DNA from 3 places in the Mesorhizobium newzealandense genome. Region 2 is predicted to be linked to each of the others. Evidence: predicted binding sites of a transcription regulator. Region 2 holds the regulator's gene; each other region holds the start of a gene.
What was found. Region 2 encodes PhoB, which activates phosphate uptake and scavenging genes when phosphate is short. Its sites were predicted from a motif close to TGTCATNNANCTGTCAT; they were not measured.

Region 1 (3,273 bases), on a different contig from region 2:
TGGTCGGAAACTCGGCGACGCGCACGCCCTGTTCGATCGCCTCGCCGACATGGCCAATGGTGGCGTCGTCGTGGCTTGCCAGCACGATGCCGCGCGCATGGCAGGCGGCGGCGATCACCGCCCGGTTCGGTGCCGAATTGCGCGCCGATTCCCCCATCCGCTTTTCGCAGAACAGTTTGAAGTCGCGGTCAGTCAGCTTCAGCTTGCGCTGGTAGTAATAGGCATAGGTTTCGAGGTTGACGAACTGGCGCTGGCCGGGCGCATGGTCCATCAGCGATGCCAGCTTGACGCGCTCGTCGCCGTCGAAATTGGCGAAGGCCCTGAGGCAGTCCGGCGCCGAAACCTCGCAGCGCAGATGGATGAAATGGTCGGCCCGCAGACGATCCTGCTGGACACTGTCCTCGATCGCGTCGGTCAGCTTGCGGATGTCGTCCGATGTCAGGTCGGCGTCCTCGTCCATGCCGACGCGCAAAGCGTCGAGCACGGTGGTGATGCCGGCGGTTGCCACTTGCGCGTCATGGGCAAGCACGGCGGCGATCGGGTTCCAGCGCACCTTCGGCCGCGGCGCGTAGTGGCCTTCGAGATGGTCGGTGTGGAGTTCGACCAGCCCGGGGATGATGTAGTCGCCGCCCATATCCTCGCCGGCCATGTTCCCGCCGGTTTGGCCAGTGCCAGCATCGATGCCGGCGATAAAGCCGTCGCGCAGCACCAGCGAGCCCACGACGATCTCGTCGGCAAGCACGATGCGGGCGTTGGTAAGAACAGTCTCGGCGGTCATTTCAGGCAGTCCTTGCTTGGTTCCGGCTGGGGTTGTTCCGGCAGGGGTTCTTCAGGCAGTTCTTCTGGCCGGGCGGCGCCCGAGCGCGTGATGGGAGAGCACCATGAACGGTGCGCCCGGTTCGGTTTCGACAAACAGCGTCAGCGCATCCACCAGCACCGGCTGTTGCAGCACCTCCGCGAACAGGCTGTCGATTGCTAGGCGAAGACGAGGGCTTTCCTGTGGCCCCGCCCGGCCGGACAGCGTCATGTGGAAGCGGAAGGTCTCGAAGACATAGGGGTAGCCCCACTGGCACAGATTGCGGAACTCGGCCGGCCTCAGCGAATCCGGGCTGCGTCGCTCGATCTCCGCCTCGGTCAACGGCGCGCGAAAACGGTCGAAACCGAGCACGACGTCATCGGCGAAGCGGTTGAGCGCAGGCAGCGGTCCTTCCGGCACCAGCGCGAAGAAGCTGTCGATCTGGCTGGCGACAAGGCGCGGGATCGTCACCACCGGCGTCGCTTCGGCAAAATGGTCGAGCGCGGCGCGCAGCGAGGCCTCCGTCTCGTTGGCCGCCAGACGGAAGGGTGCTTTCAGCGTCGCGTGAAAACCGTAGCGCCGCGCCGAAGCGGTGTGGAAGGCGACTTCCGCCGCCGACAGTTCGGCCACCGCCTCCACCGGCCTTGTCGCGGCCCCAAACGGGTCGCGACCGAGCCAGTTGGCAGCGATCCGCGCCAGCGGCTCGTCCTGCCGGGGGGTGAAATAAATGGCGTAGCGCATGAGAAGTCCTCGTCAGCTCCGCTGCCATAGGTGATTTCCATGACGGATTGACGAAGCTTTGAAGGGTTTTCGAGGGCAAATCGACCCGGCGGGGTCCTTAGCCGACGATTTTTCCAAGCTGGACCAATAGCTTCACCCGAAAGGTATGACCGATCAGGCCTTCATCAACCATTCATGCTCGGGTGCGTTGTGGAATTTCCACGTCCGCTTCGGCCCGGCCATCACGTTGAGATAATAGAGGTCATAGCCATGGCAGGCGGCGCAGGGATGATAGCCCTCGGGCACCAGCACGACATCGCCGTCCTCGATCGCCATGGCTTCGTCCAGCGCGCGATGGCCATTCTTGTCGGCGTCGGTGTAAACGCGCTGGAAGGCAAAACCCTGCGGCGGGTTGAGGCGATGATAATAGGTTTCCTCGAGATAGGATTCGGCCGGCAGATTGTCCTGGTCGTGCTTGTGCGGCGGGTAGCTCGACGTGTGGCCGCCGGGCGTGATGACCTCGACCACCAGCAGTGAATCGGCCGGCTTGCCCTCCGGCAGTATGTTGGTGACGTAGCGCGTGTTGGTGCCCTTGCCGCGCACCTCCTGGCCGAGATCGTCCGGTCCGATCACGCGCACCGGCAGACCGCCGCCAAGACCTGGCGCCGAGCAGACCGCGAGTTCCAGTTCGGTGTCGGCTGTTACCGACCAGCCGGAGCCTTCCGGTATATAGACCGACCACGGCTTGCCCTCGAACGGCGACATGCGCCCGCCGAGCAGGCCGAGGTCCTTGCCGCCGGCGGACGCCGTGCCCTTGCCGGTGACGAACACCAGGCAGACCTCGCGATCGTCCGTTTTCCCCGAGGCGCTCTCGCCAGGCTTCAGCCGATGCAGATCGAAACCGACATAGGTCCAGCCGGCGTTTTTCGGCGTCACATGAGCGACGCGGCCATGGCCCTTGTCGGCCTTCACCAGCAGTTTCGACATCCGGGTTACTCCTTCGGTTCGGCCTCGGCCGTTGCCTTGCTCTCGTCGGCCGGTTTGTAGAGATAGAAGAATTGCCAGACGGCGTAGCCGGCGAAGCCGAGCGCGATCACGCCCCAGAACGGCGTGCCGGTGGCGAATTCGATGATCGACCAGATGACGCAGACCGCGACGACGGCGACACGCCGCCACAAAGGCCGGAAAAACGGGTGCTCGGAATCTTTCATGCGGCCAACCTACAGCAACCCGGCGTCGCCGAGAACCAGCGCGTCAGGCAAAGCCCTCGGCATTCGGAAAGCCCTAGGCATTGGGAAAGCCTTGTGTCTCGACCGTGTAGCCGGCCGCCGTCATCACCCGCATCAATTCCTTGTGGCCAACCTGCGCCATCCTGAGCGGCGGATTCTTCTTCGGGTCCTGCTCGGCCTCGACCACGAACCAGCCCTCGTAGCCATGGTCGGCGAACCGATGCACGATGGCGCCGAAATCCAGCGAGCCGTCACCCGGCACCGTGAAGGCGCCGAGCGCAACCGCATCGAGGAAGGACTGCTTCGTGCGATCGAGCTTGTCGATCACTTCCATGCGCACATCCTTCACATGCACATGGCTGACGCGCTTGTGATGGTTGTCGATGGCGCGCAGGACATCGCCGCCGGCAAAGGCCAGATGTCCGGCATCGAGCAGCAGCGGAATGCCGGCTCCGGAATAATTCATGAAGGCATCGAGCTCCGGCTCGGTCTCGACCACCGCCGCCATGTGGTGGTGATAGGAAAGCG
Region 2 (3,273 bases):
ACCAGTTCTGGTCGAGCAATCTCAACGCGCCGATGGCCAGCCTGCCTGTGACCATCTTCCAGTTCGCTCTCAGCCCTTACGAGGAATGGCAGCAACTGGCCTGGACCGGCGCACTCATCATCACATTGACGGTTCTCGCGCTCAGCATCTTTGCGCGCAGCCTGACCGGACGCAGAGAGGACAAATGAGCCAGATGTTGTCTCCAGACATGACGATCGCCGCCGAGGCAACCGCCAGCAAGGCCAAGATCGAGGTCAAGAACCTCAACTTCTACTACGGCCAGAGCAAGGCGTTGAAGGACATCACGCTGTCATTGCCCGAGCGCAGCGTCACCGCCTTCATCGGCCCTTCCGGCTGCGGGAAGTCGACGCTGCTGCGCGTCTTCAACCGCATCTACGAACTCTATCCCAAGCAGACCGCCGAGGGCCAGGTGTTGCTCGACGGCCAGAACGTTCTCGACCGCTCGCAGGACCTCAACCTGCTGCGGACCAAGATCGGCATGGTGTTCCAGAAGCCGACGCCGTTCCCGATGTCGATCTATGAAAACATCGCCTTCGGTGTCAGGCTCTACGAGAAACTCAGCAAGTCCGAGATGGACGGCCGCGTCGAGCAGGCGCTGAAGCGCGCCGCACTGTGGACCGAGGTCAAGGATAAGCTCAACGCCAGCGGCCTCAGCCTCTCCGGTGGCCAGCAGCAGCGGCTCTGCATCGCCCGTACCGTGGCGGTGAAGCCGGAAGTCATCCTGCTCGACGAGCCGGCCTCGGCGCTTGACCCGCTGTCGACCGCCAAGATCGAAGAGCTGATCGACGAGTTGCAAGCCGACTACACGATCGTCATCGTCACCCACAATATGCAGCAGGCGGCGCGCGTGTCGAAGCAGACTGCCTTCATGTATCTGGGCGAACTGGTCGAGTTCGACCGCACCGAGAAGATCTTCACGTCGCCCCGCGAGAAGCGCACGCAGGACTACATCACCGGCCGCTTCGGCTGAGCTCAGGCATACGAGGGACAGGATCATGGGCGAACACACAGTCGCTTCTTTCGACGAGGATCTCGGACAGATCAGCAGGCTCATCAGTGACATGGGCGATCTCGCCGGCTCGATGGTCGGTGGTGCCACCAAGGCGCTGCTGAATTCCGACAACGCGCTGGCACAGCGCGTTGTTTCAGACGACGCGATCATGGACGCGCGCCAGCGCGAGCTCGATGACCGCGCCATCACGCTGATCGCCAAGCGGCAGCCGATGGCCGACGATCTGCGCCATGTCGTCGGTTCGATCCGCATGGCCGGCGATCTCGAACGCATCGGCGACCTTGCCAAGAACATCGCAAAGCGCGTCGGCACCGTCGGCCTCAGCGTCACACCGCGCGACCTGTCGCACTCCATCGATGGAATGGCGCAGCTGGTGCTGATCCAGGTGCAGGGCGTCATCGAGGAGTATGCGGCGCGCGACGCCGCGGCGCTGGCGAAACTGCGCGCCGACGACGAGCGCATCGACGTCAAATACACCTCCGTGTTCCGCGAACTGCTGACCTACATGATGGAAGACCCGCGCAACATCACCGCCTGCACGCATCTTCTGTTCTGCGCCAAGAACCTCGAGCGGATCGGCGATCACGTCACCAACATCGCCGAGAATGCGTATTATGTTTTGACCGGTACGCAGTTGCCCGCCAATCGTCCGAAGCAGGACGAGACGGCAATGTCCGCGCCGGCGGCATGACGACAGGGGTGACCAGTCGATGATCGCGCCACGCATCATGGTGGTGGAGGACGAGGAGCCGCTAGGCGTGCTGCTCCGCTACAATCTGGAGTCCGAGGGTTACCAGGTCGAGGTGGTGACGCGCGGTGATGAGGCCGAGATCCGGTTGCAGGAGAACGTCCCCGACCTTCTGGTGCTCGACTGGATGGTGCCGGCGGTTTCCGGCATCGAACTCTGCCGCCGGCTAAGGATGCGTCCCGAGACCGAGCGGCTGCCGATCATCATGCTGACCGCGCGCGGCGAGGAAAGCGATCGTGTGCGCGGCCTTTCGACCGGCGCCGACGATTATCTGGTCAAGCCGTTCTCGACACCGGAGTTCATGGCCAGGGTCAAGGCGCTGCTGCGCCGCGCCAAGCCGGAAGTGCTGTCCAGTGTGCTCAAGGTCGGCGACATCGTGCTCGATCGTGAATCGCACCGGGTCTATCGCAAGAAGAGCGAGATCAGGCTCGGCCCGACCGAGTTTCGCCTGCTCGAGTTCATGATGCGCCATCCCGGCCGCGTGTTCTCGCGCAGCCAACTGCTCGACAATGTCTGGGGCGAGACGATCTACATCGACGAGCGCACGGTCGACGTGCATGTCGGCCGGTTGCGCAAGGCGGTCAACAATGGCCGCATGCCCGATGTCATCCGCACCATCCGCGGTGCCGGATACGCGATCAGGGAAGATTGACTCCCGTTTGATTCACGCCACGTTCTTGCCAACGAGGCCGGATCTTGTCTGCGCGCCAGGTGCGAAAATCTCCTGGTCGACGAAAGTCAGCGCGCGCATGGCGCAGCCTTCGCGGATCAATGGCAGTTCGTTCGGCTCGGTGTCGAAGGATATCGATTTCGAGTGCTGGCCGCCGGCGGTCTGGGCAATCGCCTCGCGCAATGCCGGCTCGATCAGGTCGAAGGCCGCGGCGCTGACACCGACCATGGCGACCGGCGCCGGATCGATCAGCGCGAACAGGCTGCCGAGACCGTAGCCGAGCGCTTCGCCGGCCTTGCGGTAGGCCTCGCGCTCGGGTCCATCCCTTTCGCGAGCCGCAGTTGCCAGAGCGCGCATGTCAGCGTCACTGACATCGGCGACGGGTTCTGCGTCCTCACTCATCTGCCTTGCGTTGCGCCAGATGGCGTAGTTGCCGGCATAGGCCTCGACGCAGCCGCGCCGTCCGCAGCGGCACAGCGCGCCGTTCGGCCGATGGATCATATGGCCGAACTCGCCGCCCGAGGAATGGGTGCCGGTGAACAGTTCGCCCTTCAGCACCAGGCCCATGCCGATGCCGTGCGACAAAAGGATGGCGATGAAGTCGTCGCGGTAGCGCTGGGGATCGCGCCAGCGCAGCGCCACCGCCATCATGTTGCAGTCGTTCTCCATGGTGGCGGGGATGCCGAACTCGTCCTCGAGTATGTCGGCGAAGGCGATATCTGTGTGCGGCGTGATCGGCGACCACAACATGGCGCGGGCACGCGTGTCGGTGATGCCCTGGATCGCCAGCGCGATGCGGGCGACATTGCGGACGTCGAGATC
Region 3 (3,273 bases), on a different contig from region 2:
CTGGCCGAGCGCCTTGACCTCCTCGCGGTTCGACAGGTTGGCCGGGAACAGCTTGACCCGGTCGCCAAGCTCGGCGGCCAGCGTCTCCAGCTTCTCGACGCGGGTGCCATGCAGGCCGACGATGGCGCCTTGCGCATGCAGCACCCTGGCGATCGCCTCGCCAATGCCCCCCGATGCGCCGGTGACGAGTGCCTTGCGGCCAGTCAATTCGAACATTTTTGTCTCCTGATTGAGAAGAGAACACCCTTCGCACGGGTGGGGTCAAATGGCATTCGATTAAGCAGGCGTCGCCAGTGCCGCCTCGACATCGGCCGCGGAGCCGACCGACGCGGTGGCGATGTCGCGGTTGATGCGCCGCGCCAGGCCTGAAAGCACCTTACCGGCGCCAATCTCGTAAAGCGTGGTGATGCCGTTTGCGCCGAACCATTCCACCGTCTCGCGCCAGCGAACCCGGCCAGTAATCTGTTCAACCAGACGCCGCGCGATCTCGTCGGGGTCGATCGAAGGCGTGACCGACACGTTGGAGACGACTGGGACGACCGGCACATTCTTGGCCACGCCAGCCAGGGCATCCCGCATGACGTTCGCGGCCGGCGCCATCAGCGCCGAATGGAAAGGCGCAGAGACCTGCAGCATCAGCGCGCGCTTGGCGCCCTTGTCCGTGCAGAGCCTTGCCGCCAGTTCGACCGCTGCCTTGGCACCGGAAATCACAAGTTGGCCGCCGCCATTGTCGTTGGCGATCTGGCAGACAGAGCCCTTGCCGGCTTCGGCGCAAGCGGCCTCGACGTCAGCCTGTTCCAGTCCGATGATCGCCGCCATGGCGCCCTCGCCGGCCGGCACTGCCGCCTGCATGGCATTGCCCCGGATGCGCAACAGCCGGGCGGCATCGGCAACCGAGACGAAGCCGGCGGCCGCGAGCGCCGAATACTCACCCAGCGAATGGCCGGCGACATAGGTAACCTTGTCCTTCAGCGAGAAGCCGCGCGATTCCAGCGCCCTGATCGCGGCCAGCGACACCGCCATCAGGGCCGGCTGCGCATTGGCGGTCAGCGTCAACGTCTCCTCCGGCCCTTCCCAGATCAGCTTCGACAGGTTCTCGCCGAGCGCGTCGTCAACTTCCTGGAAGACCCTGCGCGCCTCGGGAAAGGCCTCGGCGAGATCCTTGCCCATGCCTACAGCCTGGCTGCCTTGTCCGGGGAAAGTGAATGCAACGGCCATGCGTGGGCTCCCAAGGGCTGGTTTTGCTTGCCTGATAGTCGAGTTTTTCTTGCCTGTGACGCAAGGCAGGCCGCCAAGTCAAGCCCAGTTCGACCCTACCCGGCGGCACCATCGCCGGCCGAATGCCTGTTCCAAAAGGCTTCCTGGCGATCACTCCTGATGAAAACCGCTCACGAATCGTTTGCTGGCTCTTCTTATTTCCGCCACAGGCGCTAGCTTTCGGTGACAATAATATGACAATCGAGTGACATGTTTGTCGCTGGGTGGGGAAGTTAAGGTGACAAAGAGTTCGAAACGCGCCGCCAAGGCCGCGCCACAGTTCCTGGAAGACGATCCGTCCACCGGCTATCTGCCGGGCAGGACATGGCCGGTCGTACGCTATGGACTGATCAGCCTGGCAATCGCGGCCGTCCTGGTGTTTGCCATCGAATTGATCGTGCGTGGCGACTTTGCCGGCACGGTCTCCTTCTTCCTGCAGCCGCTCAAGCCGGGCTGGACCACGATCGTCGTGTTTGCGCTGATCCTGATCGGCCTCGATGCCGTGCTCGGCCGCAGCCACCAGAGCCTGATGATCGTCGCGCCGCTGACCCTTTCCCTTGCCTTCGTCGGCCACCAGAAGTCACACTATCTCGGCGATCCGCTCTATCCCACCGATTTCCTCTATGCCCGCCAGATCTTCGCGCTGCTGCCGCTCCTCGTCCGCGACCGGCCGATGACCGCGCTCGCCATGGTCGTCGGTATCGTCGCCGGCCTGTCGCTGCTCGTCTATGGCTGGCGGCTGTGGCGCCGCAAGGTTCCGGCGCTCAGCCGCAAGGGCCGCCTTGCGCGGCTGACGCTGGCGGTGCCGCTGCTTGCCTTCTTCGTTTCGATCATGGACTACGCCACCTTCTCCTGGACCAGGGACCGGCTGCAGATCATCCCGATCATGTGGGACCAGAAGGAAAACTATGCCTCCAACGGTTTTGCTCTGGCCTTTGCCCTCAACGTGCCGATGGCGCATGTCTCGGCACCGCCGGGCTATTCCGACAAGGCAGTCGCAGCGATCGACCGGACGGATGTGACCGCCTCGGTGCCGGCCGAGAAGCCCGACATCATCATCGTCATGAGCGAATCCTTCTGGGATCCGACCAAGCTGCCCGGCGTCACCATCACGCCCGACCCTATCCCCAATGTGCGGGCGCTGCGCTCCGGCTCGATGTTCTCGCCCGAATTCGGCGGCATGACCGCCAACATCGAGTTCGAGGCGCTGACCGGTTTCTCCAACGCATTCCTGCCGGCCGGCAGCATTCCCTATCAGCAATATGTGCGCACACCGACGCCTTCGCTCGCGACTTTTCTCAAGAGCGAGGGTTACCGGGCGCGCGCCATCCATCCCGGCACCAATTGGTTCTGGAACCGCGGCGCGGTCTATGCCGATTTCGGCTTCAACGATTTCAAATCCGAAGAGACGCTGCCGCCCATGCAAAAGCGCGGGCCGCTGGCCTCCGACGCGGCGATGACCGACGAGATCATCAGCGAGGCCGACGCCAGCGACGAACCGGTGTTCTTCTTTGCGGTCAGCCTGCAGAACCACGGTCCCTACGAGCCGAACCGCTATTACAATCCGACACACAAGGTGCAGGCACCGATCAGCCAGTGGGCGCGCGAATCGCTGCTCAGCTATGCCGAGGGCTCAGCCGACGCCGATCGCGGCCTTGAGCGCCTTGTCGAATGGGCGAAGAAACGCTCCCGTCCCACCGTGATTGCCTTCTTCGGCGACCATCTGCCGCCGCTGGGGCCGGTCTATGTCGAGACCGGTTTCCTGAAGGACAATGTCGCGCCGCGCAAGGAACCGACACCGGAAGCCGCACTTGAGCATCACCAGACGCCGCTGATCATCTGGTCGAACCGCTCCGGTCCGGTCGAGAATCTGGGCGCGGTGAGCCCGGCGTTCCTGCCCTACCATATCCTCACCACCGCCGGCATCACCCACCCCTACTACACGGGCTTCCTCGGCGAGATGCGCGAGCGCTACCGCGTCGTCGACCGCAACCTGTTGCTGACGCCGGCGGGTGA

Region 1: the regulator PhoB is predicted to act here: its motif matches at 1,577-1,593, upstream of ACFSOZ_RS31895 (DUF1045 domain-containing protein).
Region 3: the regulator PhoB is predicted to act here: its motif matches at 1,441-1,457, upstream of ACFSOZ_RS36310 (LTA synthase family protein).

What each region holds. Positions count from the first base shown of each region.
Region 1 is NZ_JBHUGZ010000026.1:34,090-37,362, forward strand. It holds gene ACFSOZ_RS31890 (alpha-D-ribose 1-methylphosphonate 5-triphosphate diphosphatase) at 1-778, opposite strand, end outside; gene ACFSOZ_RS31895 (DUF1045 domain-containing protein) at 830-1,537, opposite strand; gene iolB (5-deoxy-glucuronate isomerase) at 1,691-2,503, opposite strand; gene ACFSOZ_RS31905 (DUF3329 domain-containing protein) at 2,509-2,727, opposite strand; gene iolE (myo-inosose-2 dehydratase) at 2,801-3,273, opposite strand, start outside.
Region 2 is NZ_JBHUGZ010000029.1:11,099-14,371, forward strand. It holds gene pstA (phosphate ABC transporter permease PstA) at 1-188, shown strand, start outside; gene pstB (phosphate ABC transporter ATP-binding protein PstB) at 185-991, shown strand; gene phoU (phosphate signaling complex protein PhoU) at 1,017-1,724, shown strand; gene phoB (phosphate regulon transcriptional regulator PhoB) at 1,744-2,433, shown strand; gene ACFSOZ_RS33355 (ROK family protein) at 2,446-3,273, opposite strand, start outside.
Region 3 is NZ_JBHUGZ010000030.1:474,429-477,701, reverse strand. It holds gene fabG (3-oxoacyl-[acyl-carrier-protein] reductase) at 1-216, opposite strand, end outside; gene fabD (ACP S-malonyltransferase) at 277-1,218, opposite strand; gene ACFSOZ_RS36310 (LTA synthase family protein) at 1,472-3,273, shown strand, end outside.